DNA from 2 places in the Fenollaria sporofastidiosus genome. Region 2 is predicted to be linked to the other one. Evidence: predicted binding sites of a transcription regulator. Region 2 holds the regulator's gene; the other holds the start of a gene.
What was found. The regulator HrcA, encoded in region 2, represses chaperone genes, less so after heat shock. The targets are predictions, from matches to a motif close to TGTTAGCACTCNNNNNNNNNGAGTGCTAACA.
Positions count from the first base shown of each region.

Region 1: a site for HrcA is predicted at 8,091-8,121, ahead of KO172_RS06570 (co-chaperone GroES). Genes of this name have one in related genera too.

Region 1 covers NZ_OW968186.1:1,338,258-1,349,857, reverse strand. The annotation lists gene KO172_RS06625 (hypothetical protein) at 1-93, shown strand, start outside; gene KO172_RS06620 (DUF6648 family protein) at 348-842, shown strand; gene KO172_RS06615 (ABC transporter permease) at 873-1,520, opposite strand; partial or broken gene KO172_RS08250 (hypothetical protein) at 1,767-1,874, opposite strand; gene KO172_RS06610 (ATP-binding cassette domain-containing protein) at 1,862-2,275, opposite strand; gene KO172_RS06605 (ATP-binding cassette domain-containing protein) at 2,277-3,086, opposite strand; gene KO172_RS06600 (ABC-F family ATP-binding cassette domain-containing protein) at 3,121-4,164, opposite strand; gene KO172_RS06595 (redox-sensing transcriptional repressor Rex) at 4,267-5,010, shown strand; gene KO172_RS06590 (ABC transporter ATP-binding protein) at 5,010-5,711, shown strand; gene KO172_RS06585 (DUF4162 domain-containing protein) at 5,734-5,913, shown strand; gene KO172_RS06580 (ABC transporter permease) at 5,903-7,216, shown strand; gene KO172_RS06575 (DNA-3-methyladenine glycosylase family protein) at 7,320-7,985, shown strand; gene KO172_RS06570 (co-chaperone GroES) at 8,158-8,442, shown strand; gene groL (chaperonin GroEL) at 8,454-10,079, shown strand; gene KO172_RS06560 (branched-chain amino acid transport system II carrier protein) at 10,335-10,739, shown strand; gene KO172_RS08245 (branched-chain amino acid transport system II carrier protein) at 10,709-10,915, shown strand; gene KO172_RS06555 (branched-chain amino acid transport system II carrier protein) at 10,927-11,600, shown strand, end outside.
Region 2 covers NZ_OW968186.1:1,089,084-1,100,683, forward strand. The annotation lists gene lepB (signal peptidase I) at 1-342, shown strand, start outside; gene lepA (translation elongation factor 4) at 352-2,157, shown strand; gene hemW (radical SAM family heme chaperone HemW) at 2,157-3,281, shown strand; gene KO172_RS05265 (HD domain-containing protein) at 3,291-3,866, shown strand; gene hrcA (heat-inducible transcriptional repressor HrcA) at 4,035-5,063, shown strand; gene grpE (nucleotide exchange factor GrpE) at 5,074-5,595, shown strand; gene dnaK (molecular chaperone DnaK) at 5,622-7,466, shown strand; gene dnaJ (molecular chaperone DnaJ) at 7,618-8,742, shown strand; gene prmA (50S ribosomal protein L11 methyltransferase) at 8,751-9,662, shown strand; gene KO172_RS05295 (RsmE family RNA methyltransferase) at 9,655-10,383, shown strand; gene mtaB (tRNA (N(6)-L-threonylcarbamoyladenosine(37)-C(2))-methylthiotransferase MtaB) at 10,380-11,600, shown strand, end outside.

The DNA.
Region 1 (11,600 bases), 250 kb from region 2:
GTTAGACTTATTAACTTAAGTGACTTTAGTATAAATACTATTGAAAATTCTACGGCTTCTTGCTTGGTATGTTATCAATGGACTTTGACTTAGAAAATCTATATAGACAGTGTTTATAAGATAATCGATATTAAGAAAGATGATTTAAAATGCTTAGTTAAGAATTTGGAAGAAATTTCTGAAAAGCACGATGTAGACATACTTATAAATGTTAACTACTTAGCTGACGAAGTAGATAGTGACTTAAGGAGCTATATAGAAGAAGTTAAATAATTAGAAAGTGGTATTTAATGCTTTATGTAAAGAGGAAGAATCTTTTTGAGGTGTTTTTTGAGAAGAGGCATTCTTTGATCATACAGTTCAACAATGGCGACTTGACTAAGAAGGAATTTCTTAAAGAGAATTTTAATTTCATTACTAGCCTAAACATCAAGCCTTTTATCAAGATAGATTCATTTGAAAAGGGCATGTTTAACTATCAGTATTACAACTCACTTGCGAAGTATTATCTGATGCTTGCAAATGAAATTAAGAATACAAACAAGCACAGAAAGTACTTTGTTGAGTACAAGAACACTGGACTTAGCTTGTATCATCAAAAAGATTTAACAACTATAAGCATACTAAGGCTTGTTGACTTTGAGAATGTTGATGCGTACTACGTTAAAACAAATTCAAAGTTCTTAAATGGAAAGCTTTATGAGATAGTCCTAAGTGACTATAAGGAAGCCATCTTCCATTCAAAAGCTTTGTGGCTTATGGATATATTGAAAGAGAAGAACGTTTTTAGTGAAAAGAAGAAAGAGTCGGTAATAGATTCGTATATAAATAAACTCTACTAGATTTTAGTAGAGTTTATTTTGCTTATTAACTTAGAATAATATTTGCTCTCTTTTATTAAAGAAGGCTTTGTATGCAAGTGAAGTGAATATACTTGTTGTTATACCAACAGTTCCTACTATAGCTATCATTATCGTTACTTGATAGAGTATTGCAGACATTGGATCAGTTCCAGATAGTATCTGACCTGTCATCATACCAGGCAAGAGTACTATACCCATACCGAGCATTGAGTTAAGAGTAGGCAAGATTGAAGAGTTAAATGCTTCACTCGATATTTTTGTTACTGCATCCTTTGGCTTAGCTCCTAGCATAAGAGCAGCCTCTATAGTATCTCTTTGGTCTTTAAATGAATTCTTATACGAATTTATTGCAAGACTCATGCCAGTCATGGTGTTACCTATAAGCATACCGCATATTGTTATGAAATATCTTGGATCATACCAAGGTCTAACTCCCACAACAACAATTATATAATAGAAAATTGATACTAAAGTGGAGCCGATAAAACATAGGGCTATAATCTGTTTTAGTTTAGCGGACTTGACTTTGCTTCTCTTATATACATTAAATATTGCAAAGGCTTGCATAATAAGAAGTATCAAAAGAGTTATCCATGGGCTATCGCTCTTTAGTATGTACTTAAGTAAGTAGCCAGTTATGATTAGCTGAATTGTCATTCTTAGCGAAGCTACTATGATTAAAATTTGATTTGACAGTCCTTTTATCTTGGATATTTAGTAGAAGTACTAATATAAAGGCGAAGGATAGAAGTAACTGTAATGTTGATATTTCTGTTAACATACTAGGCCTCCTTAATACGCGCTGTTTTATTCTCAACTTTAATAATTTGATTAGCAAGGGAGAATAATTTTTCTGAGTGCGACACCATGATTATCTTCTTATTTTCTCTTTAAGATACTTAATTACATTCTCAATAAGATTGCATTCAGTATCATCATCAAGCGATGATGTAGGTTCATCAAAAGATAAACTTCAGAATCCATTGCTAAGACTCTAGCTATAGAAAGCCTTGTTTTTTCGCCGCCAGAGAATTCTTTTGGATTATCGTCAAGTTTTTATCTAACAAGACAATACCAAGAAGTTCATGAAGTTTTTCGTCATCAAGATCAGCTAATTTACTGAATTTTCTTGCTACATTTAAATTATCTCTTACATTACCTTCAAATATAGCAGGGAATTGTGACTGCATAATAACTTTTCTTCTTAGTTCATGTGGCTTATAAGTATTTATGTCATCTGATTTATATAAGATTTCGCCACTGTCTGGACTGATAATATTGTCAAGCATTTTGATGAGTGTAGACTTACCGCTTCCACTAGGTCCTATAATCATAGTAAGACCACTATCATCAATAAGTAAGTGGTCTATGTTTAATATATCTTTAAATTTTATGCCTATTAATTCAAACATTTTATTCCTCCATATAGATAAGTTCTTCATATAATTCATTAAGTTTCTCTTCTATCTCGTTAAGTTTAAAGTTTAAATCGTTAACTCTATCTATATCATCATATATCTGGATTAGCAAGCTCATTATGAATATCGTTTGTGTGCTTTTCAAGTTCAGAAATCTCTTTTCAAGTGCATCTTTCGCTTGTTTTTCTTTCTTTAATCTCTCTTTTTCTTCTCTCTCACGCTTTTTATTAAGCTTGGCTTGAGTCTTAGTTATCTCTTCAGGCTCTTCTAAAAAGGCTTTTTCTTCACGCATACGCTTTTTCTTCTCAATATAGTATTCGTAATCACCTAAGTATTCGTGTATACCATCAGCTTTAAGCTCAAGTATTTTATTTACTACTTTATTTAGAAAATATCTATCGTGGCTAATTACAAGTAAAGTGCCTTCGTAAGAATTAAGAGCTTCTTCCAAAACTTCTTTTGATTCAATATCTAAGTGGTTTGTAGGCTCATCAAGTACGAGGAAGTTTACATCAGAAAGCATTATTTTGCAAAGAGACTCTTGCTTTTCGCCGCCTGATAGTTCATCAATCATCTTGTAAATATCATCGTCAATAAACAAAAACTTCGCAAGCGCTTTTCTCAGTTCAAAGTAAGTAAGGCGAGGGAAGCTGTCCCATATTTCTTCGGCAATAGATTTGTTTACGTCCAGCTTTTCTAACTCTTGATCAAAGTAGCCAACATTAACGTTAGTTCCAAAGCGTATTTCACCAGAGTCATGACTTTCTTCGCCAAGGATAATTTTAAATAAAGTAGACTTACCAATGCCATTAGCACCGATGATACCAACATGTTCACGCTTATATATTAAAGTTTATATCGTTTAAAAGCTTAAAATCGCCAAAACTTTTATTGATATGTTCAACAGCTAAGACATCATTACCAGACTCTACCTTCATCCTAAACTTGAAATTAATCTCACTATCATCATTAACGTCGCTTAATAGCTCAATCTTAGCAAGCATCTTCTCACGAGACTTTGCTTTTATAATGCTTTTTTCAGTAGCGTAGGACCTATACCTTCTGATAATCTCTTTTTGTCTTTCAATTTCTTTTTGCTGATTAATATAAGCTTTCTCTTGAATTGCTTCATTTATCTTTCTTTGCTTGATATATTCTTCATAGCCCATATTGTACTCATGAGTAGTGTGATCCTTTATAAGTATAACCTTATTACAAGTCGCATTTAGAAAATATCTATCGTGGCTAACCATAACTACTGTCCTTGTAAATGAGTTGATGTAGTCTTGAAGGAACTCCATAGAGTCGATATCAAGATGGTTAGTTGGCTCGTCTAAGAAAAGTATGTCAGACTCTTGTATAAGAGCCTTCGCAAGCATTAGTTTAGATTTTTGTCCGCCGCTTAGAGAGTTAAATGCTTGATCAAACTGTTCTTCAGAAAAGCCAAGACCAGTTAAAACCTTTTTTATCTCAGCGTCATATGTATATCCGCCTTTCTTTTCAAAATCTTCAAGAAGAAAAGAGTATCTATCCATATTCTCCTCGCTTGGATCTTTAGCTATGATATCTTCAAAATTTCTTAGTTCATCTTCAAGGTCAATTAGGTGCTTCATCGACTTTTTCATCTCATCATAAACACTTAAATTGCTTCTTATAGTTGTGTTTTGTTCAAGGTAGGCAATCTTAGTGTCCTTAGAAATAAATATATTACCTTCATCATAATTAAGCATGCCAGATAGTATGTTAAGTAGAGTTGACTTACCAGTACCATTCATACCAACTATGGCAACCTTTTCGCCTTCATTTATATTAATAGAAACGTTTTCAAAAATTAACTTGTCAATAAAAACTTTTTTTATATTATTACATGCCAGTACAGTCATAAAAACACCTCGGTTCTATTATAACATAAAAGAAAAAAATATTGCTAAGAAAAACTCTATATGTTATACTATATTTGTTCTAATAATGAAAGGTGTGGACATATGGCTCGTGATATTACAATAAACGCAATAAAAAGATTACCAATATACTATGTGATTTTTGAAGACCTATACGCAAGGGGCGTACATAGGGTCTCTTCGAGTGAGCTATCAGCGTACACTAAGTTTACCGCATCTCAAATCAGAGCTGACTTAAACACTTTTGGTGCTGAGGGCAGACAAGGTTATGGTTATCACGTTGAGACCATATACATGGACTTAAAAGGTGTTCTTGGTCTTGATTATAAAAAGAATTTAATCTTGACTGGTGTTGGCAATATTGGCCAAGCAATAATACAGTCGCGTGAGTTTGAAAGTAGTGGCTTTAAATTCATTGGTCTATTTGATAGCAATCCAAATATGATAGGTCTTAGCTTTAACGGCATCAAGGTAAGAAACATATCTGAACTTGAGAATTTTGCTAAGAATAATATTATTGATATAGGTGTCATAGCTGTTACTAGTAATAGTGCGAGAGATGTTGCTAGGACTTATGAAAAAATTGGTATAAAGGCGATTTGGAACTTTGCTCCGACTGTACTTGATTTAGATAAGGACATCATAGTTGAGAATGTGCCATTATCGGAGAGCTTATTCACACTAAACTATTTACTTAAATGCAAAAACGATGGCACTTTCACAAGTGATGACTATGTTAATAGAGCAAAAGATATTGTATATGATAAAAAATTAGGACTATATAGAGAGTCAAAGAAGAGGGGCAGACCTAGAAAGGAGAGTAATTAATGAAACTAGAATTAATTGACATTAAAAAATCCTTCGCTGGAAAAGAAGTTTTACACGGAATTAACTTAGAGACAAGCTCCGGTAGTTCAACTGCTTTTTTAGGAAGGAACGGTGCTGGTAAGACGACTACCATAAGGATACTTATGGACGTTTTTAAAGCTGATAGCGGAGAGATACTGATTGACGGTGCACCAATTGATAGAAAAGAGATAAAACTTGGATATTTACCTGAAGAGAGGGGTATGTACGCAAAAACTGCCATACTTGATCAGCTTATTTACTTTGGAAGAATAAAAGGACTTTCTAAAAAAGAAAGTCATGATAATGCACTTGAGCTGCTTGAAAAAGTTAAGCTAAGTGAATACAAATCAAAAAATCTTGATACTTTATCAAAGGGTAATCAACAAAAGATACAAATCATACAAACCTTTATAAATAAGCCAGATATCATCATCCTTGATGAGCCATTCTCTGGTCTTGACCCAGTTAACTCACAAATACTTATTGATTTAATCAAAGAAGCTGTTGCTAGTGGTACTTTATTAATATTCTCATCACATCAAATGAGCCATGTTGAAAACTTCTGCGACAATATCGCTCTTATTAAAGATGGCAGCAATGTTTTGACTGGAGATCTTAAAGAAATTAAGAAAAATATGGGCGAGGGAAGATTAAGACTAAGTTTTACAATGATGCTGTAAATTATTTACAAGATATTTTGATATGGTCGGACAAGATAATGTTAAGATTAGTGACAATGAGATAATTGTAAGAACATCTGATAAAGCTAGTGAACTAGCTAATTATGCTATAAGTAAAGATAATTTTAGAGCTATAGCCAAGTATGAGCCAAGTCTTGAAGAGATATTTATAGAAGCGGTAGGTGATAACGATGCTAAATAAGATAAAATTAATTACTTCATTTGAGTTCAAGCAGCTAATAAAAAATAAATCGTATAAGATAACTACTGCGATATTCTTTGTTTTAGCCTTGCTTGCAGCCTTTGCACCAAGACTTATTCAAGGCAATTTATTTAAATCAATCACAAATGAAATGAGTAAGACACAAAAGCTAGGAATAATTATAAATGATGAGAGCGTCGACGAAAGTGAATTAAAATCATTTTTAAGCAATTATGAAGTTCATATATATACTGACGAAGAAAAGCTTAAAGATGATGTACTAAGTAAAGAACTTGATAGAGGTGCAATTATCGATGCTGACTCAATTCAAAAATTTGTATTAAACTCTAAACTTACTGATATGGGCGATAGCTTAGACAGAGTCTTAAATGAATACAGATACAAAAAGCTTATTGAAGCAGAAGGTATTGACTATTCTAAAATAAAATCCTTAGAAGCAAATCAATATCAAATAAATGAAGTCATCTTAGGAAAAGACTCAAAGCAAAACTATTTTATCATCTATATCTTGTTATTCTTGTTATATATGATTATACTAACATATGGTCAAATAACTGCAACATCTGTTGCTAAAGAAAAGAACGACAGAACTATGGAGCTTTTAATCACATCAACTAAACCAAAGTACTTGATATTAAGCAAAGTATTAGCAACAGTATTTAGTGCGGTTCTACAAGTTTCTGCCATATTTATAGGTTTTGGAGTAGGATATATATTCAATAAAGAATTTTGGTCAGGATTATTTAGCATGACAAGCGCACCAATACAAATTTTAGTTATATTTATATTGTTTATGATAGCGGGTTTCTTCTTATATTTATTTATATTTGCTACACTTGGAGCTTTAGTAAACAAGATAGAAGAAGTAAGTCAGTCAATATCGTCAGCAACTATTTTGATAGTACTTGCTTATTTTGGAGCTATATTTGCATTAACTACTGGATGGGAATCTAGTTTTGTTACATTCTTATCATACTTCCCATTAACATCTCCATTTGTCATGTTTATAAGGGCAGGTATGTTAAATATATCAATCGCTGAGGTAGCTATATCATTTGCAATACTTGTAATATCAGCATATTTAATTTATAAATTAGCTTGTGACATATACAGATTAGGTACACTTCAATACGGAAACAGAATGACACTAAAGCAAGCGTTTAAAGTATTAAGAGAGGATAAGAAGAATAAAATAATGAATAAGATAATATTAAAGGGACAGACTAGCTTTGTCCCTTCTCATATATTTGAGTGCGGTCAAGCATTCAGATGGAAAAGCTAGACGAAGAAGCATATAGATTTATATTTAGAGATATGGTTTTAGAAGCACGCTCTATAGATGGTGCTATAGAGATAGTGGGTGATTTTCAGATGAAAATGAAATTTTGAACTATTTTGACTTAAATACTGATTACGATGCGATAAAAGAAAAACTTTCTCTTAACGACGAAGTAATAAGCAAGGCTATTGGCTTTGGTGGCGGTATGAGGATACTTAAGCAAGATCCGTTTGAAACATACATATCATTTATTATAAGTGCTAACAATCAGATAAAGAACATCAAGAACACTATAAAGAAAATTTCTCATATGTATGGAGAAAGACTTAATAATCCATTTGATGATGAGGAGTATTATGCTTTTCCAAGTCCAGCGGCTCTGTCAAATGCAAAAGCAGAAGATATAAAAGAGTATGCAAGAGCAGGGTTTAGATCTGAAAGGATAGTTATTGCATCAAGGATGGTTCAGGAAGGCTTAATTAACTTTGATGAACTTAAAGAGAAGAGTGTAGATGATATTAGAAAAACATTACTAGAAGTTCCAGGCATAGGCGAGAAAGTCTTTCAATGCATATTACTATTTGGCTTAGGCAGAACTGACTCGTTTCCGGTCGACGTTTGGGTTAAGAGAGTCATGGAGGAACTTTACTACGGAGGAGAAGTGAAAAATAAGAAGCTTATACAAGAGGATGGACAAAGAAGATTCGGTGAGCTTTCAGGATACGCACAACAATATCTATTCTATTATATGAGAGAAAATTTTAAAAGATGAAAAAGAAGAGAATAGAACAGATAATAAATAAAATTATTCAATATTTCTATTTAATTCAAATTATGTTATCTTGTATATTTAATATATTGACTACAATATAATAATTGTTAGCACTCAATAGTGACGAGTGCTAACAAACGAATTTATATAAAATTGTAAGGAGGAATAGATTATGAAATTAAGACCATTATCCGATAGGATAGTTATTAAAAAATTAGAAGCAGAAGAAAAAACTAAATCAGGCATTGTACTACCAAGTGCTTCAAAGGAAGCTCCTGTTATGGCAGAAGTTATAGCAATAGGTGCTGATATCACTAATGATGAAAAGAAAGCAAAAGAAATTAAAGTTGGAGATAAAGTTATATTCTCAACATATGCAGGAACTAACGCAAAGATCGATGGAGTAGAATATACTGTATTAAAATTTGCTGACATTGTTGCAGTTGTAGAAGACTAGGAGGTATTACTATGGCAAAAGATATTAAATTCAATGCAGAAGCAAGACATAAAATGGAAGCAGGTATTAATATACTTGCAAACACTGTAAAAGTAACACTAGGACCTAAGGGAAGAAACGTTGTTCTTGATAAGACATTTGGTTCACCACTTATTACTAATGATGGTGTTACTATAGCAAAAGAAATCGAATTAGAAGACAGATTTGAAAATATGGGTGCACAATTATTAAAAGAAGTTGCTACTAAGACAAACGATATAGCTGGTGACGGAACTACTACAGCAACATTACTTGCTCAAGCTATAATCAGAGAAGGACTTAAGAATATAGCTGCAGGTGCTAACCCAATGATACTACAAAATGGTATTAGAAAAGCTGTTGAAAAGACTGTTGAAACTATTAAATCATACTCAAAGAAAGTTGAATCATCAGATGCTATAGCACAAGTTGCTTCAATCTCAGCTGGAGATAAAGAAATTGGTAAACTTATAGCTGATGCTATGGATAAAGTTGGTAATGACGGAGTTATAACAGTAGAAGAATCTAAGTCAATGGGTACAACATTAGAAGTAGTTGAAGGTATGCAATTTGACAGAGGATATGTTTCAAGCTACATGGTAACTGATACTGATAAGATGGTAGCAGAACTTGACAATCCTTATATCTTGATTACTGATAAGAAGATTACAAACATTCAAGAAATACTTCCTGTACTTGAAGAAATCGTTAAACAATCAAAACCATTATTGATAATAGCTGAAGATATTGAAGGCGATGCAATGGCAACACTTGTTGTTAACAAACTTAGAGGAACATTCAACTGTGTTGCAGTTAAAGCTCCAGGTTTTGGTGACAGAAGAAAAGAAATGCTACAAGATATTGCTATCTTAACAGGTGCAAAAGTTATTTCTGAAGAACTAGGTTATGACCTAAAAGAAGCTACAATAGATCTACTTGGTACTGCTCAAAAGGTAAAAGTTGACAAAGAAACAACTGTTATTGTTAATGGAGCAGGAAATAAAGAAGAAATTGAATCTAGAGTTAAACAAATCAAGACTCAATACGAAGCTTCGGATTCTGATTTCGATAGAGAAAAGATGCAAGAAAGATTAGCTAAATTAACTGGTGGCGTTGCAGTTGTTCAAGTTGGTGCAGCTAGTGAAATAGAATTAAAAGAAAGAAAGCTTAGAATCGAAGACGCTTTATCAGCAACTAGAGCAGCTGTTGAAGAAGGTATAGTACCAGGCGGTGGAACAGTTTTAGCTGATTCAATCAAAGCTTTGAAAGCTATAGTTGATGACTTTGAAGGCGACGAAAAGACTGGTGTTAAGATCATACTAAGAGCTCTTGAAGAACCAGTAAGACAAATTGCTGAAAACGCAGGTCTTGAAGGATCAGTTGTAGTTGAAAACGTAATGAACGAAAAAGATGGTATCGGTTTCGACGCGCTTAATAACAAATATGTTGACATGATTAAGTCAGGCATAGTTGACCCAACAAAGGTAACTAGATCAGCTCTTCAAAATGCAGCATCAGTTGCATCAATGATATTAACAACTGAGGCAGCAGTAGCAGACATTCCTAAGGAAGATGCGCCAATGGCTGGAGGCATGCCTGGTGGAATGCCAATGATGTAGACAAAATAAATATAAAAATAACTCATGGCTTAGGCTGTGAGTTATTTTTATGTTTGTATGTATGATAAGATTTTATATATTATCATACATAATTAATCTGACTTATATAATGTCATATACCTTTTGCTTTAGCACTGTTATTCATATACACCTAACAGCACTAACAATAATACTTTAGAACGTTACAAAATGCTAAAATATATTTACATTAAATAATAGATATAGTATAATAACTATGGTACTGGAGGGATTGAAGTGAAAAGAAAACAAATTATTGACACATTGGTAGTTGGCTTTGCATTATTTGCGATGTTTTTAGGAGCAGGAAACCTTATTTTCCCACCAACACTTGGAGCTATATCTGGTGACAAGTGGTTCCTATCAATGATTGGCTTTATGATGACCGGTATAGGACTGCCTATACTTGGAGTTGTAGCTGCAGCTAAAGCTGGAGGAAAGCTAGAAGATGTTGCAGGCAAGGTAAACAAAACATTTTCAATTTTATTTGGCTCATTAATAATGATATGTATAGGACCCTTACTTGCAATACCTAGAACATGCGCCACTACATATGAAATAGCAATACAACCTTTATTTGGTAATGTCAGCCCAATCTTAGTAGCTATAGTATTCTTTGGTTTAACATTATTTTTACATTAAACCAATCAAAAGTAGTAGACAAGATAGGCTCAATATTAACACCAATACTTTTAGTTATTCTATTTACAATAATTATATTATCAATTATAAAACCTATTGGAGTGCCTAAAACACTGGTAGCACTCTTAACTTTGTTAAAGGTTTTAAGGAAGGTTACCAAACAATGGATGCCATAGGATCAATAATTATGGCAACAATAGTTATTAGCAGCGTTAAGAAAAGAGGCTACACAAGCCAAAATGATATGTTCAAGATGACAGTTATCTCTGGGATTATTGCTGCACTTTGCTTAGCTTTTGTTTATGGCGGACTTGTATTCATAGGCGGTACTGGAAGCGAATTTCTTACTATAGATGCTGATAATCCTAACAGAGTCGCTAACTTGATATTTATGGTAAACAAGATTATGGGTCAATACGGTACAATCGCTTTAGCTTTAACCGTTGCTCTTGCGTGTCTTACTACATCTATAGGTCTTACGGCAACAGCAGGAGAGTTTTTCTCAGACTTAACTCATGGTAAGTTAAAATACAAACATATAGTTATTTTCACGTGCTTATTTAGCGCTATAGTATCAACTAATGGCGTAGATTCTATAATAACTTTCTCAGGACCAATACTTTCTGTTTTATATCCAGTTGCAATTGTCATAATATTATTGAACTTATTTGATACTCGCATTAAGTATAAAGCTATATATAAAGGCGCAACACTTGGAGCATTTATGGCAAGTTTACTTGATACTATTGCTAATATCGGAAAATTCGAACAAATTAGAAGTTTCTTAGATAGAATTCCACTAGGATCAGAAGGCTTTGCATGGGTAATACCTGCAGTTGTTTTTGGCTTTGCGTTTATAGT
Region 2 (11,600 bases):
CCTAAAAGACAAGATATAGTTGTCATTAAGGGAGAGAAGACAAACGGCGACCACTATATTAAAAGGCTCATTGGTCTACCAGGCGATGTTATCGATATCATCGATGGTGAGGTCTTTGTCAATGGCAAGGCACTTGATGAGCCATACTTAGATAGAAAGACTAGCGAACAAAACGGTAACCACTGGGTTGTGCCAGAAGGATGCTACTTCGTTATGGGTGACAACAGAGAAGGAGGAAACTCTTATGACTCGAGAAGTTTCGGCCCTATAGAGAAGTCATATTTACAAGGTAAGGCCGTGTTTAGATTTTGGCCTTTGAATAAATTAAAATTATTTAGATAGGATGATAAGATGGATCAAAAATATATTCGTAATTTTTCAATAATTGCTCACATAGACCACGGTAAATCTACTTTGGCTGACAGAATTATCGAAAAGACTGGACTACTTACTCAAAGAGAGATGCAATCGCAAGTTTTAGATAGCATGGACCTTGAAAGAGAAAGAGGAATAACAATTAAATTAAAGGCTATACGTCTAATATATAAAGCGAAGGATGGTCATGACTATATCTTTAACCTTATAGACACACCGGGCCACGTCGACTTTAACTATGAAGTTAGTAGGTCACTAAAGGCGTGTGAAGGTGCTATACTAGTTGTTGACGCAACTCAAGGTGTTGAAGCGCAAACATTATCAAACGTGTACTTAGCTATAGACCAAGACCTAGAGATACTTCCTGTTATTAATAAGATGGACTTACCGAGTGCAAGACCTGAAGAAGTTAAGGAAGAGATTGAAGATATCATTGGCCTTGATACTAGTGAGGCGCCACTTATTAGTGCAAAGAGCGGACTAAACATTGAAGATGTTTTAGAAGACATAGTAAAGAATGTACCACCACCAAATGGCGATAAGGACAAGCCACTTAAGGCTCTTATCTTTGACTCTGTATACGATGCTTACAGAGGCGTTATCTGCTACATCAGAGTTTTTGATGGCGTGATTAAAAAGGGTACAAAGATCAAGATGATGCAAACGGGATCTACTTTTGAAGTTGATGAAGTTGGTGTAAACAATACATCACTACTAAAGAAGGATACACTTGAAGCGGGAGAAGTAGGTTATTTCACTGCACAAATAAAGAATGTAAAGGACGCTAGAGTAGGTGACACCATCACATATCTTGACAATCCTACTGCTGAGCCACTAAGTGGATATAAGAAGGTAGTACCTATGGTTTACTGCGGTATATATCCAGCAGAGGGCGAGGACTTCAACAGCGTTAGAGAAGCACTTGAAAAGCTACAAGTTAACGATGCCTCACTTGTTTTTGAAGCAGAAAACTCAGCAGCACTAGGCTTTGGTTTTAGATGCGGCTTCCTAGGACTACTTCACATGGAGATAATTACTGAAAGACTAGAAAGAGAATTTAACCTAAGCATAATTACTACTGCTCCATCAGTTATATATGAAGTTCATAAGAAAGATGGCTCAACAATATTTATACAAAACCCATCCAACCTTCCTGATCCAAGCGAGATCGATTACATGGAAGAGCCAGTCGTTGATGCAGAGATTATGACTCCAAAGGATTATGTAGGAGCCATCATGGACATATGCCAAAACAGACGTGGTGAGTTTATAAATATGGAGTATCTTGATCAAACAAGAGTTACACTTCACTACAAGATGCCGTTAAACGAGGTTATATATGACTTCTTCGATGCACTTAAGTCCAACACTAAGGGCTATGCATCGCTTGATTATGAAATTTCAGGTTATCAAAGAAGCGATCTTGTTAAGGTTGACATACTTATCAACGGCGACCTAATCGATGCGTTCAGCTTGATACTACACGAGTCGAATGCTTACGAAAGAAGTAGGTCCATAGTCGAAGGACTAAAGGATGTTATACCAAGACATCAATTCCAAATACCATTGCAAGCAGCCATCGGCTCAAAGATTATAGCCAGAGAAACAATCAAGGCACTTAGAAAAGATGTTCTTGCAAAGTGCTATGGCGGCGACATTTCAAGAAAGAAGAAACTACTTGAAAAGCAAAAAGAAGGTAAGAAGAGGATGCGTCAAATCGGCTCAGTAGAGCTTCCACAAGAAGCTTTCTTATCAGTATTGAAGTACAAGGAAAAGAAATAATGAATAAATTAGGAATATATATACATATTCCTTTCTGTGAAAGAAGATGTAAATATTGCGATTTTACATCTTCTATTTTTAATCAAAGCAGAATGAAGGAGTATCTAGAACATTTATTATTAGAGATAAAAAACAATAAGGAGCTCTTAAAGGATTACGTAGTCGACACTATATTTATAGGTGGAGGCACACCATCATTATTAAGCGTAGATGAATTAACTCGCCTTGTGAATGGCTTAGCTGAGGCTATAATCTTAGATGAGACTTACGAGTTTACCATAGAAACAAATCCAAACTCCATAAGTGAAGAAAAGTTACAAGCATATAGAGAGCTAGGCATTAATAGAATTTCTATAGGAGTACAAAGCTTTAACGATAGACTGCTTAGAATCATAGGCAGGCTGCACACAGGTGAGGAGGCGCGAGAGAAGATAAAATTAGCGAAACAATATTTTGACAATCTTAGTCTTGATTTTATATTCTCACTACCTACAGAGACTTTATCAGATGTGATAGCGTCGATCGATGCAGCAAAGGACTTAGGCGCCAATCATGTATCGCTTTACTCACTTATACTTGAGGAAGGAACTAAGCTTACTAGCTTAGTAGACAGTGGCGTATATAGAGTGAACGACCAAGTGACAGATAGGCTCATATATAGAAAGGCAGTAAGTCACCTTAAGGAGCTTGGATATAAGCAATACGAGATATCAAACTTTGCAAAGGATGGCTATTACTCAAGGCACAATTACAAATACTGGTCCATGGATGAGTACCTAGGACTTGGCATGGCGGCTCACTCACTTATTAAGGACAAAAGATTTTTTAATTTGGATACATTTAACGAGTACTTTGACGATGTGAAGAAAAATATTTATCACGACGAAGAAGACTTAAGTAAAAAAGATAAGATAAGTGAGTATATAATTTTTAAGCTAAGGACTAACGAAGGTATAATCATAAATGAAATCAATAAAAAATACGATATAGACTTTGAAGATATATATAAGGAAGAATTAACTAAGGCAATGAACGAAAAGCTACTTAAAAAAGATGGCGGAAGATACTTTTACACAGAGCTTGGTAGGGACCTTGCAAACCAAGTGGAAATACTTTTTGTATAAGGAGAGGCTATGGACGAGATAATTAAAAGAGCAATTGAGTATCTAGATAATATTTTTAGTGGCAACTCAGACGGCCACGGCGCTGATCACAGCCTAAGAGTGTATAGGAACGCTTCTATGATAAGGGCGGCTTATAAATGCAATGAGCTCTACGTAGATTTAGGAGCTCTTCTACATGACGTGGACGATCATAAGCTATTTAATAATAAGCACAATGAAAACGCAAGAAAATTTTTAAGTGATAATAATTTTGATGTCGAGGCGATAGAAGATATTGTAGAGATTATTAACTCAGTTTCATTCACAAAGAACAAGGGTGCTAAACCAAAGACTCTTGAAGCGTGTATAGTGCAAGATGCAGACAGGCTTGACGCGATAGGTGCAGTTGGCATAGCGAGGACCTTTATGTATAGCGGAAGGCATAAGCGTGGCATAGAGGACTCACTAAAACACTTCGACGAGAAGCTTTTACTATTAAAGGATATGATGAATACGGATCAAGCAAAAAGGCTCGCTGATCAAAGAGATAAGTTTATGAAAGAATTTTTATCAGAGATTAATGACGAGCTTAATAATAAACAATAGATTACTATATAGAAGGCGATGATAATATCGCCTTTTTTATATTTATAAGGCTTTTTGAATAAAAATTTTAAAAAAAAGTAAATATTTTTCAAAAAAGCTTGATTTTTTTATTTTATTGGGTATAATAGAAATAGAGTTAGCACTCACTAGGTAAGAGTGCTAACAAAAATGATGGAAGGTGATCAATTGGATGAGAGAAAATTAAAGATTTTAAAAGCTATAATCAGCTCATACAATGAAACAGGTGAACCGGTTGGCTCGAGACTTGTTGCAAAAGACGAGTCCATTGGTCTTAGCTCGGCAACTATTCGTAACGAGATGCAAGACCTTGAGGAAGCGGGCTACTTAATCAAAACTCATCTTTCTAGTGGAAGGGTGCCATCACAAAAAGCGTATAGACTATACGTCGACATGGTGCTTAAGCAAGACTTTGAAAACTTATCTTCATCAGAGAAGAAATTTTTCTTAGATGATATAAAGGATAAGTCGAAGAACTTAGATAGTATGATAGGAAAGATGTCAAAAGTTTTATCAAGCTTAACAGACTTTACATCGCTAGCCTATATAAGAAAGAGCGGTGCTACAAAGCTTAAGAGCTTAGAGCTTTTAAAAGTCGACGATAAAAAAATACTTGCCATCTTTGTATATGAAAACTTTGCTATAGATAAGACACTGATAACACTTAATGAAGATATAAACGAAGAAGAGCTACAGTACTTTAAGGATATTTTAAATAAGAATTTAGCTGGTAAGTCGATTGACTCGGTTGATTTCGATTCTTTAAAATATGAAAAGGAAAGCCTTCTTAAGTATAGAGACATTCTAGAGAGTGTTTTGGAAAAGTTTTCACAAGAAGACAAGGCAAATAATATGAACAGCATATTCCTTGAAGGGATAAATAAGATTTTAAACTATCCAGAGTATGCAGACTTTGATAAGGCTAAAGAGCTTATAGAGCTTCTCGAAGATAAAAGAGGTCTACTAGATTTGCTTGAGAGTGAAAATTTGGATAAGGATCTTGTTATCAAGATAGGCAATGAAAATGATATAGATATCTTCAACAACATTGCCCTAGTTTTAAAGAACGTAAACATCTTAGATAATGAAGTTACTTTTGGATTAATAGCTCCAATGAGAATTGACTACAAAAAAGTTCTTTCTATATTTGATGATTTTCATATGGATGATTTATTTTAGGAGGGATTAGATGAAGAAAGATAAAAGTATTAATGAAGATATGGATAATGAAAAGCTTATAAATGAAGAAGCTAGCGAAGAAAAAGAGACTAGTGAAGATCAAGACGGCTTAGCAAATGAGATAAACGACATGCAAACAAAGCTTGTAAGACTACAAGCGGACTTTCAAAACTATAAAAAGAGAGTTGAGAAAGAGAAGGACGACCTTGTATCGATAGGCGTTGTTAGCATCGCAAATCAAATACTACCTGTCATTGATAACTTCGAGAGAGCCTTGGAGCATGACAGCGAGAGTGGTTCTTTTAAGGAAGGTATGGTACTTATCTATGAAGGACTTAAGGATGCTCTTAAAGCAAAGGGCATAGTTGAATTAAAGGCACTAGGCGAGGACTTCAATCCAGATTTTCATCAAGCGGTATCTATGGGCCACAACGATGAGTATAAAGAAAATCAAATCATAGAAGTATTACAAAAAGGTTATGAGTACAATGGCAAGGTTATTCGCCATGCCATGGTTATTGTAAATAAATAAAAAAATTATTAAGGAGGAAATATATTATGGGAAAAATAATTGGTATTGACTTAGGTACAACAAACTCTTGTGTATCAGTAATGGAAGGTGGAGAAGCTATAATCATTCCTAACGTAGAAGGTAACAGAACTACTCCATCAGTTGTTGCATTCACAAAAGACGGAGAAAGATTAGTAGGAGAAACAGCTAAAAGACAAGCTATAACAAATCCAGACAGAACTATATCATCAATCAAAAGAGAGATGGGTAGTAACTACAAGATTGACATAGACGGAAAAGATTATACACCACAAGATATATCAGCAATGATATTACAAAAATTAAAATCAGACGCAGAAAGCTACTTGGGAGAAAAAGTTACAGAAGCAGTTATCACTGTTCCTGCATACTTTACAGACGCTCAAAGACAAGCTACTAAGGATGCTGGCAAGATCGCAGGTCTTGAAGTAAAGAGAATTATTAACGAGCCAACAGCAGCAGCACTTGCTTATGGCATGGACAAAGAACACGGTCAACACAAGATTATGGTATATGACCTTGGCGGTGGTACATTCGACGTTTCAATACTAGAAGTAGGCGACGGTGTATTTGAAGTACTTGCTACAAGAGGTAATAACAAACTTGGTGGAGATGACTTCGACCAAAGAATTATAAATTATATCGCAGACAACTTTAAAAAGGAAAATGGCGTTGACTTAACTCAAGACAAGATGAGCTTACAAAGATTAAAAGAAGCAGCAGAAAAAGCTAAGAAAGAGCTTTCTACTACAATGACAACAAACATTAACTTGCCATTTATCTCTGCTACAGCAGCTGGTCCACTTCACTTGAACATGGACTTAACAAGAGCTAAGTTCAATGAACTTACTCACGACTTAGTCGAAAAAACAACTGAGCCAGTTAGAATGGCTATCAAAGACGCAGGTATTGATGCAAAAGACATCGACAAAGTATTACTAGTTGGTGGTTCAACAAGAATCCCAGCTGTACAAGAAGCAGTTAAACAAATCATCGGCAAAGATCCACAAAAGGACATCAACCCAGATGAATGTGTTGCTATCGGTGCATCTATACAAGGTGGAGTATTAACAGGTGAAGTAAAAGACTTATTGTTACTAGACGTTACACCACTATCACTTGGACTAGAAACATTAGGTGGAGTTACTACAAGACTTATTGAAAGAAACACAACTATACCTACAAGAAAGTCACAAATATTCACAACAGCATCTGACTCACAAACTTCAGTTGATATACACGTGCTTCAAGGTGAAAGAGAGATGGCAGCTGACAATACAACACTTGGACGCTTCCAACTAGAAGGTATAGCACCAGCACCAAGAGGAATTCCTCAAATCGAAGTAACATTCGATATCGACGCTAACGGTATTGTTAATGTATCAGCTAAGGACTTAGGTACAGGCAAGGAACAAAAGATTACTATCACAGCTTCATCTAACTTATCAAAAGAAGACATAGATAAAAAAGTTAAAGAAGCAGAAGAGTTTGCTCAACAAGATAAGAAGAAAAAAGAAAATATCGAAGTAAAGAACAACGCAGATCAAATGATATATCAAACAGAAAAACTTATGAAGGACCTTGAAGGTAAAATCTCTGACGATGAAAAGAAAGACATCGAAGCAAAACTTGCTGACCTTAAGAAAGCAAGTGAAGGCTCAGACTACGATGATATGAAGAAGAAGACAGAAGATCTAACACAAGCCTTCTACAAAGTTTCTGAAAAGCTATATAAACAAAATGCACAGGCAGGTGCAGCTGGCCCACAAGCAGGTGCACAAGGCTCTGAAGAACATAAAGGCGATGACGATGTAGTTGATGGTGACTATGAAGTTGTTGACGAAGATAAATAAGATTTATTAGATTTAGATTAAGAAGAATGGAGATCAGCTTCATTCTTCTTTTTTTTTACATAAAGCGAAGCATATACTTTTATTTTTCACGTATATTTGGTATAATATAATGTATATGATAAGTATTTTACATTTAGAAAGGGTGTAAGTTTTGAAAGATTTATACGAAGTTTTAGAGATAGAGTCAACTGCGACTGAAGCAGAGATAAAAACTCAATATAGAAAGCTTGCAAAGAAGTATCATCCAGACCTTAATCCTGGAGACAAAGAAGCTGAAGCAAGGTTTAAGGAGATATCTGCTGCTTATGAAGTCTTGGGTAATGCTGAGAAGAGAAAACAGTATGATACATATGGCGAGTCGATGTTTCAAAATGCTGGAGCGGGTGCTGGTGGATATGGAGGCTTCTCTGATGATATATTTGGAGACATCTTTGATATATTTGGCGGCGGCTTCGGAGGCTTTTCATCATCAGCTGCACAAAGTAAAAGGCCTATGTATGGAGAGGACGTTAGGTATAACCTTACTATAGAACTAGAAGATGTTCTCAATGGTACTCAAAGAGAGATAGAGATAGACAGAGTAGAAGAGTGCTCACAATGTCACGGAAGCGGAGCAAAGGATAAGGACAGTAAGAAGACATGTACGACATGCTCTGGTAGAGGCACTATTAGAAAAGAGAAGAGAACGGCATTTGGAGTCTTCATTCAAAGTGATGTGTGCCCCGACTGCCACGGAACAGGAGAGATAATTACTGAGGAGTGTCCACACTGCCATGGCAATGGTACTGAAAAGAAAAAGAAAAAGATTATTGTCAATGTGCCAAAGGGTGTTCGTGAAGACAGCGTTATCAGCATAAGAGGCGAAGGTAGCGTTGGCAAGAATGGCGGACCAAATGGCGACCTAAACGTTTACATCGACATAAGAGAGAACAAAAAATTTAAAAGAAGCGGCGATGATTTATATACAAGCGTTAGCATAAATTATTTGCAAGCAGTTTTAGGTGATCAGATTGAAGTCGATACGCTTGATGGCAAGGTGAAGCTTAATATACCTGAAGGAACTCAAAGTCATACGAAGTTTAAAATTGCGGGCAAGGGTTTATATCCACTTCACAAAAACTATAGATGCGATTTATATGTTGTAGTCAAGGTTGATGTGCCAAAGAATTTGACTAATGAACAAAAAGAATCCTTAATAAAGCACTTTAAGGATATGAATTTTGATTATGAGCCTAAGAAAAAATCATTTTTTGAAAAAATAAAAGAAAAGCTATAGGAGTTAAAATGAATTATAGAGAAATTAAATTAAAATTTAAAAAAGAATATGAAGAAAGGGTCGAAATTTTCTTATCTGACCTTGGTATTGACAACATGGCTATAGAAGATCCAGACGATTTAAAGATATTCCAAGAAAGACAAAATGCTTGGGACTTATATGATGACGACCTAATAAAATTAGAACAAGGTTATATAAGATTTACCATCTACTTAGATGACATTTCTGACAACGACGAGAGAGAAGCTAAGATTAAGGCTCATATTGAAGAGCTTGGAGGAGAATTTACTAAGGAAATTATTGACGACAGTGATTGGCAAAACAATTGGAAAAAATTCTTTAAGATTTTAAAGCCAAACAAAACTATAGTCATAGTTCCAACATGGGAAAAGTATGAAAAGAAAGATGGAGAAGAGATCATTAAATTAGAGCCAGGCATGGCATTTGGAACTGGCTCACACGAAACAACAGCTTTATGCATAAAGAAGCTTGAGGAGTATATGAAGCCTCACATGAAAGTTCTTGACATAGGTACAGGAAGCGGCATACTATCAATCGCAGCATCAAAGCTAGGTGCAAGCGAAGCTCTAGGTGTTGATATAGATCCAATGAGCGTCTACATTGCTAACGAAAATAAAAAGCTAAACGAGGTTACAAATGTAAACTTCATAGTTGGAGATCTACTTTCAAAGGTTAAGGACAAGTATGATATAGTAGTTTCAAATATACTTGCAGAAGTCATAGTTACAATGACAGGAGATCTAAACAAGTTTTTAAACAAGGACGGAATTTTTATATCTTCAGGAATATTAAAAGTGAAGTCAGCCATGGTTATCGATTCACTTGAAGCTAATGGCTTTGACATAATAGATGTAGAAGACCAAAATGAATGGACTTCAATCGTAGCTAAACATGCATAGATTTTTCGCACAAAGAAAGGCTGGGGACCTTTTATACTTAGTAAAAGAAGATATAAAGCACTTTAAGGATGTCTTAAGGATAAAAGATGACGAAGAGGTTGAAGTTTATATTGATGGTAGTGGTTATATAGCTATACTAAACTCATATGCAAAGGACGAATTATCTCTAAAAATAATTTCAGAGATAAAGGAACAATATGAACCCAATATAAAAATAACTTTATTTCAATCTCTGGTAAAGTCTGACAAGATGGACTTTATCATTCAAAAGGCTATAGAGATGGGTGTTTACTCGATAGTTCCTATCGAAACTAAGAGGTCTATTGTCAAGAAAAAGGATATCAAAGATAAAAAACTAGAGAGGTATAAAAACATCGCTAAGGCGGCAGCTATGCAGTCAAAAAGAGAGTTTATACCAAGCGTAGCTGACGCGATAAAGTTTGATGAAGCAAAAGAAATTTTAGATAGTTTTGATCTTGTTTTAATCGCGTATGAAGATGAAATTGAACATAGCATAAAGGATTTTGAAATCAAAGATAAAAAAAATATCGCCATCATTGTAGGACCTGAGGGCGGCTTCGACATAAGTGAAGTTGATGAGCTTAAGAGATGCGGCTACAAATCCATTAGCATGGGCAAAAGAATACTCAGAGCAGAGACAGCACCAATAGCACTCCTTACTATGCTTTACTATGAATACAACGGAAGTGGTCTTTTATGATGAAGGTTTATGTACAAAACTTGGGCTGCAAGGTAAATTTATATGAGGCACAAGCGATAAAAAATTCCTTTGAGCAAAGAGGTTATGAGGTTAAGGAAGACTTTGATGATATAGATGTTTACGTAATTAATACATGCACTGTTACAAACAAATCGGACTCAAAGTCGAGACAGATGATATCAAAGGTCAAGAAGAAGAATCCTGACGCTATAGTAATAATTTGTGGCTGCTACAGCCAAATCAACTCTAAAGAGATTGAAGAGATGGATATAGCTGACATCATAGTCGGCACACAAGGCAGAAACAAGATAGTAGATTATCTAGAAGAGTACTTAGATCTTGGAGTAAAGAAAAATTATGTCGAGGATAATATTGACAAAAACTACGAGGAGCTTCTCTTTGATAAAAATTTCGATAGTACTAGAGCCTTTATCAAGATAGAGGACGGCTGCAACAATTTTTGCTCATATTGTATAATACCATATGCAAGGGGCAGAGTTCGTTCAAGAGATGCTTCTAGCATAATAAAAGAGATTACTTCATTAGCTAGTGATGGATATAAAGAATTCGTTATTACAGGTATACAGATTACTGATTACGAAGATGATGATATCGATCTAATAAAACTATTAGAGATGATAGATGAAGTCCCAGGTGTAGAAAGAGTAAGACTTGGTTCAATACAGCCAAAACTGTTGAAAGACGAAACAGTAGAGAGGCTTGCTAGGCTTAAACATTTGCAGCATCAGTTTCACTTATCACTTCAAAGCGGCTCAAACAAAATACTTAAGCTTATGAACAGAAAGTACACACGAGAAGACTACATTGAAAACACTACAAAGATATATAAGGCTATGCCAGATTCATCCATAACTACAGACATCATAGTTGGTTTTCCTGGGGAAGATGACGATGATTTTAAGGAGTCCATAGACATAGTTAAAAAAGTAAATTTTTTAAAGGTTCATGTATTTAGATACTCAAGGCGTAAGGGTACAAAAGCTTATGACATGGAAGGCCAAGTGCCTGAGAGCGTTAAAAAAGACAGAGCTGAACTTTTAGAAGGCTATCAAGAAGCATCAAAACATATATTTATAAATAAGTTTATTGGTGAAGACTTTGAAGTTTTGTTTGAGGAGAACAAGGATGATTGCTATGAAGGCTACACATCTAATTACATTAGAGCCTACCTAAAAACTGATGAAGAGCTTCACAAT